2 regions of the Stenotrophomonas geniculata genome follow, and region 1 is predicted to be linked to the other one. Evidence: predicted binding sites of a transcription regulator. Region 1 holds the regulator's gene; the other holds the start of a gene.

Region 1 (3,415 bases):
AGGGGACGTGCGCGATGTCCTTCTGCACTTCGGCGTCGGTGAACTTGCGGCCGATCAGGCGCTTCACCGCGTAGAAGGTGTTCTTCGGGTTGGTCACGGCCTGGCGCTTGGCCGAGGCGCCGACCAGGACTTCGCCGTCCTTGGTGTAGGCGACGATCGACGGGGTGGTGCGATCGCCTTCCGAATTCTCGATGACGCGGGCCTTGCCGCCGTCCATGATCGCCACGCACGAGTTGGTGGTGCCGAGGTCGATACCAATGATCTTGCCCATGGGGGAGACTCCTGAGGATGCTTGTTGGGGTCAGTCCGGCCGTTCGGCCGGTGGATGAATACGATGTGGGGGAGGCTCGTGGAACATTCAAGCCATCTCCCGAACGCTGTGTTCAGCGCCTGGAAAACCTTGCCAGGCATGGCCTGGCACGATCGGGGCCGGGCATCACCCGGCCCAGTCAATCACTCGGCGGCCACCACCACCAGCGCCGGCCGCAGCAGGCGCTCGTTGAGCAGGTAGCCCTTCTGGAACACGGTCACCACGCTGCCGGGGGCCGCGCCCGGGGCCGGCACCTGGCTGATGGCCTGGTGGTGTTCCGGGTTGAACGGCTGGCCAGTCGGGTCCAGCAGGACCAGACCGTTGTCGGCGGCAACCTTCAGCAGCTGCTTGTAGGTCAGCTCCAGGCCTTCGCGCAGCGGGTGCGGGTCGTCGCCGGCGGCCTTCAGGCCGGCATCCAGGCTGTCGAACACCGGCAGCAGCTCGCCGAGCAGCTTCTCGTTGGCGAACTTGCGGGCCTGCTCGATGTCACGGGCCACGCGCTTGCGCTGGTTCTCCAGGTCGGCGCGCTCACGCAGCGCATCGGCCTTGATCTGCTCGACTTCGGCGCGCAGGCGCTCCACTTCGTCGTTGACGCCGGCGGCGGCAGCCGCATCAGCGGCACTCTGCTGGGATTCGATATCTGGCTGTTCGTGGTTCATGTCTGGGTCCCTGGCGGTCACTCTCCGCCTCCACCCACCCTAGTGTGGGCGGGATGCTGCGTTTCAAGCGTCGGATGTTCCGGGAGTGCGCCCGGCGGGTGAAAAGGCCGCGCCGAGCACATCGGCGGTGGCCTGCACCAGCGGGATCATGCGGTCGTAGGCCATCCGCTTGGGGCCGATCACGCCCAGCACGCCCAGCACCTGGCCGTTGGCGGTGTACGGGGCGGTGACCAGCGAGACGCCCTGCAGCGGCATCATCCCGGTCTCCTCGCCGATGAAGATGCGCACGCCCGGCGCCTGGATGGTCCGCTCCAGCAGCTGCAGGATCTCGCGCTTGCTGGAGAACAGCTCGAACAGTTCACGCAGGCGCTCCAGGTCGGACAGGTCCTGCACCCCCATCAGGCGGGTCTGGCCGGCCACCAGCATGTCGTCGGCCGCTGGCTGCAGGGCCTGCTCGGCCAGCTCGATGCTGTGCGCCAGCAGCTGTTCCAGCTCGGAGCGGGCGTCGCGCAGTTCCAGCAGCAGGCGGGTGCGGATCTCGGCCATCGGCAGGCCGGCGAAATGGGCATTGAGGTAGTTGGCGACCTGCTCCAGCTGGCCTGGCGCGAACTCCTGCCGGGTCTCGATGACCCGGTTCTGCACCTCGTTGTCGGCGAACACCAGGATCGCCAGTACGCGGCGCCCGTCCAGCGCCACGAAATCGATCTGGCGGAAGGCGAACTGCTCGCGCCGCGGCGCGCTGACCACGCCGACGAAGTGGCTCATGGCCGACAGCAGCTCCGAGGCGCTGCCGAGCAGGGCCTGGGTGCTGCCGCCGCCAGCCAGTTCCTGACGCAACCGGGCCAGCTCGCCCTCGCCCGGCGGCTGCATCTGCAGCAGGCTGTCGACGAACACACGGTAGCCGTGTGCGGTCGGGACGCGCCCGGCCGAGGTGTGCGGCGAGGCCAGCAGCCCCAGGTCCTCCAGGTCGCCGAGGATGTTGCGGATGGTGGCCGGGCTGACCTCCAGGCCGGCCACGCGCGCCAACGTCTGCGAGCCGACCGGCTCACCGTCCTGGATGTAACGCGCGATCAGCGTGCGCAGCAGATGGCGCGCACGCGGGGCAAGCTGGTCGGGAGAACCGTGCATGGAATCAACCTGTGAGACACGGACACTAGATAATGGCGGTGCATCACCTTGGCAAGTCATTGGACCTCCCTCGCCCACGTGCTAGCGTTGCGCGGCTGCTGATACCCCCTTACCCATGCTCAGACATCTTTCGATCAAGGATTTTGCCGTCGTCCGCGCCACCGAACTGGAGTTCGGGCCAGGCATGACCGTGGTTTCAGGCGAGACCGGCGCCGGCAAGTCGCTGATGGTCGACGCGCTGGGCTTCCTGTCCGGCCTGCGCGCCGACAGCGGCGTGGTCCGCCACGGCGCCGCGCGCGCCGAGCTTTCGGCCGAGTTCACGCTGGACCAGCTGCAGGCCGCGCGCCAGTGGCTGGCCGACAACGAGCTGGACGACGAAGAACAATGCCAGCTGCGCCGCGTGATCCGTGCAGACGGCGGTTCGCGGGCGTGGATCAATGGCCGCCCGGTGACCTTGGCCCAGCTGGGCGACCTGGCCTCGTTGCTGGTGGAGATCCACGGCCAGCACGAACAGCAGGCCCTGCTGGCGCGCCCGTCGCAGCTGGCCCTGCTGGATGCCTATGCCGGCAACGAGAACGAGCGCCGCCAGGTGCGCCGCGCCGCGGCCGCATGGCAGGCACTGGTCGATGAATCGCTGGCGCTGTCGCAACAGGGCGACGTGAGTGACCGGATCGGCTTCCTGGAACATCAGCTGCGCGAACTGGACCGCGAAGACCTGGAGCCGGAGTCGATCGTGGCGCTCGGTGCCAGCCATCGCCGCCAGGCCCACGCCAGCGCCCTGCTGAGCGCCTGCCAGGCCGCCAGCAACCAGATCAACGGCGATGACGGCAGCTCCGCGCTGGACCTGCTGCAGCAGGTGCGCCACGAGCTGTCGCGCCTGGTCGAACACGACCCGCGCTTGGGCGAGGTGGACGGCCTGATCGAGAACGCCTCGATCCAGCTGCACGAAGCCCTGTCGCTGCTGGACCGGGTGCACGATGACCTCGATGCCGACCCGGAGCAGTTCGAAGAGAACGAGCGCCGTCTCGGCCGCCTGCACGACCTGGCCCGCAAGCACCGCGTGCCGATGGACGAGCTGGGCGCGCAGCGCGAGCGCATGCACGCCGAAGTGGAGCAGCTGCGCGGCGCCGACGAACGCCTGCAGCGCCTGGCCGGCGAGATCGACAAGGCCGCCGCCGCCTGGCGTGTGCAGGCTGAAGTGCTGACCGCCAGCCGTCGCAGCGCTGCTGCCGAACTGTCGGCCACCACCACCGGCATCATCGCCGAGCTCGGCATGGGCGGTGGCCAGTTCCTGATCGAGCTGGAGCCGCAGGATGCC
Region 2 (3,415 bases), 2.2 Mb from region 1:
AGGGCGTCGTCGACGCGATCCTTCTTTTCCTTCATTTCGATTTCGGTCGAGGCGCCGACCTTGATCACGGCAACACCGCCGGCCAGCTTGGCCACGCGTTCCTGCAGCTTCTCGCGGTCGTAATCCGAGGAGGTGTCCTGGATCTGGGTCTTGATCTGCGCCACGCGTGCATCAACGTTGGCCTTGTCGCCGACGCCGTCGATGATGGTGGTGTTCTCCTTGGAGACCTGCACCTTCTTGGCGCGGCCCAGGTCCTTGATGGTGGCCTTCTCGAGCGACAGGCCGACTTCTTCGGAGATCACGGTGCCGCCGGTCAGCACGGCCATGTCTTCCAGCATCGCCTTGCGACGGTCGCCGAAGCCCGGCGCCTTGACGGCCACGACCTTGACGATGCCACGGATGGTGTTGACGACCAGGGTGGCCAGCGCTTCGCCTTCAACTTCCTCGGCCACGATCAGCAGCGGCTTGCCGGCCTTGGCGACGCCTTCCAGCACCGGCAGCAGGTCGCGGACGTTGGAGATCTTCTTGTCGTGCAGCAGGATGAACGGGTCATCCAGGTCAGCGGTCTGCGACTGCTGGTTGTTGATGAAGTAAGGCGACAGGTAGCCGCGGTCGAACTGCATGCCCTTGACCACGTCCAGCTCGTTGTCCAGGCCCGAGCCTTCTTCAACGGTGATGACGCCTTCCTTGCCGACTTCCTTCATCGCGTCAGCGATGATCTGGCCGATCGACTCGTCCGAGTTGGCCGAGATGGTACCGACCTGGGCGATCGCCTTGTCGTCGGCGGTCGGCTTGGAGATGTTCTTCAGCTCGGCCACGGCGGCCGAAACGGCCTTGTCGATACCGCGCTTGAGGTCCATCGGGTTCATGCCGGCGGCCACAGCCTTGGCGCCTTCGCGGATCAGGGCCTGGGCCAGCACGGTGGCGGTGGTGGTGCCGTCGCCCGCGTCGTCGTTGGTGCGGGAAGCAACTTCCTTCACCATCTGCGCGCCCATGTTTTCGAACTTGTCAGCCAGTTCGATTTCCTTGGCGACGGAGACGCCGTCCTTGGTGATGGTCGGCGCGCCGAAGCTCTTTTCCAGCACGACGTTGCGGCCCTTCGGGCCCAGGGTGGCCTTGACGGCATTGGCGAGAACGTTGACGCCGCGCACCATGCGCGAACGGGCGTCTTCACCGAAACGAATATCCTTGGCAGCCATTGCGATTACCTCGATGTTTGCGCCGGGCCGGGCCCGGCGACGAAAAGGGATGTCTTACAGAAAAGCAGGTCGCGCCGAGGCTCAGCCGATGATGGCGAGCACGTCGTCTTCGCGCAGGACCTTGTACTCGACGCCTTCGCTCTTGTACGAGCTGCCGGCGTACTGGCCGTAGATGACCTTGTCGCCAACCTTCAGCGACGGCGCGCGCACGTTGCCGTTGTCCAGCGGCTTGCCCGGGCCGACGGCCACAACTTCACCCTTGGTGGACTTTTCCTTGGCCGAGTCGGGGATGACGATGCCACCGGCGGAGATTTCGTCGGCTTCGATCGGCTTGACCACAACGCGGTCGTGCAGCGGCTTGATGCTCATGAGAGACCTCTTAAGTTATTGATTGGTCTGAAAAAGTCCGGCGATGTTAGCAGTCACACCAGGCGAGTGCCAGCAACGCGCGTGAAAAAGCCCGACAAGTCGGGAGCACGACAGAGATGGAGACCTCCACAGGCCTTTCAAGGGCCGATCCCGAAATTTTTCTCGGGACCGGGAAACCTGCCTCCCTGCGTGGACGCCTGTATAGGGATGCAGTGCGGCAAGCCAAGGGGGCAAGGGGTGCTATTTAGTGATAGATGTCCCACTGTCAGATATCTGACGTTCATTTACGACAAAGTGTCACTGGATCGGCCTTAGGCTCGGCCGCGCATTCCCAATCACAAGGAGTAGTCGATGCGATTGCTGTCCCCGCTTGCCGCCGCCTGCCTGCTGGCGCTGGCCGCCGCGCCGGCCCAGGCCGAGGTCTTCATCAACGAACTGCATTACGACGACAGCACCGCCGCCGGTGACGTCGGCGAAGCCATCGAAGTGGTCGCTACCGCGGGCGAGGACCTGTCCGGCTACCGCCTCTACCTCTACAACGGCAGCAATCCTTCGGCGGCCACGGCCTACGCCAACAACCCGGTCCCGGCCGGCACCGCCGCTGGCTGCGGCAGCGCCAGAATCGCCGTGGTCAACTACCCGACCAACGGCCTCCAGAACGGCCCGAACGACGGCATCGCCCTGGTCGATGCCAGCGGCAAGGTGGTCCAGTTCCTCAGCTACGAGGGCGCCATCACCGCCTCCGGTGGCCCTGCCGCCGGCATGACCAGCCAGAACATCCCGGTGGCCGAGACCAACAGCACCGCGCCGGGCACCTCGCTGCAGCTGACCGGCAGCGGCAGCCAATACGCCCACTTCACCTGGGCCGAATCGGCCGGGCAGACGTTTGGCAGCTGCAACAACGGCCAGACCTTCAGCGGCGGCGGCACCCCGGGCCCGAACACGCCGCCGTCGGTCTCCACCACCACCCCGGCACAGGGCAGCAGCACCTTCCCGGCCGCGGCCGATCTCGAAGTGGTGTTCAGCGAAACCGTGAACCTGGCCAGTGGCGCATTCGCGCTGAGCTGCGGCACCTCCGGCAGCGTGCCGCTGACCTTCCCGGCCAGCGGCCGCAGCGTGAAACTGTCCACCAACACCGCGCTGGTGGCCGGTGAAGCCTGCCGCTTCGATATCCGCGCCGCGCGCATCACCGACCTGCAGGGCGCGCATCCGGCGGCCGACAGCCGCATCGCGTTCACCGTGGCCAGCACCGGCGGCAACCCCGACCCGGGCAATCCGGGTGTACCGGCCGGCTATTACTCAAAGGTCAACACCAGCAGCCCCAGCCAGCTGCGCTGCTCGCTGCACGCCACCATAAAGGGCCATACCGCCTATCCGTACAGCGGCTCGGGCACCAGCACTTGGACCATCCTGGAAATCGCCGACGAGGATCCGAACAATTCCGGCAGGATCCTGGATGCGTATCGCAACCGCAGCTACGCCAAGGTGACCGACCGCGCCGGCAGCGGCAGTGGCCTGAAGTACAACCGCGAGCACACCTGGCCGAACTCGCTGGGCTTTGCCACCACCACCGGTGACAAGGGCCTGCCGTACGCGCCGTATACCGACACCCACATGCTGTACCTGACCGACGCGCAGTGGAACGCCGACCGTGGCAACAAGCCGTTCGGCAAGTGCGACGCCAACTGCGGCGAGCGCGCCACCGAGGCCAACAACGGCCAGGGCGGCGGCAGCGGCGGTTACCCGGGCAACTCCAACTGGGTACGCACGCCGGACGGCAACACCGGCACCTTCGAGGTGTGGGGCAAGCGCAAGGGCGACATGGCGCGTGCGGTGCTGTACATGGC

The links. Region 1 encodes HrcA, which represses chaperone genes, less so after heat shock. Its sites were predicted from a motif close to TTNGCACTCNNNNNNNNNGAGTGCNAA; they were not measured.
Region 2: the regulator HrcA is predicted to act here: its motif matches at 1,615-1,641, upstream of RI032_RS11045 (co-chaperone GroES).

What each region holds. Positions count from the first base shown of each region.
Region 1 covers NZ_CP140571.1:138,441-141,855, forward strand. The annotation lists gene dnaK (molecular chaperone DnaK) at 1-271, opposite strand, end outside; gene grpE (nucleotide exchange factor GrpE) at 454-969, opposite strand; gene hrcA (heat-inducible transcriptional repressor HrcA) at 1,033-2,097, opposite strand; gene recN (DNA repair protein RecN) at 2,213-3,415, shown strand, end outside.
Region 2 covers NZ_CP140571.1:2,382,966-2,386,380, reverse strand. The annotation lists gene groL (chaperonin GroEL) at 1-1,199, opposite strand, end outside; gene RI032_RS11045 (co-chaperone GroES) at 1,281-1,568, opposite strand; gene RI032_RS11040 (endonuclease) at 1,920-3,415, shown strand, end outside.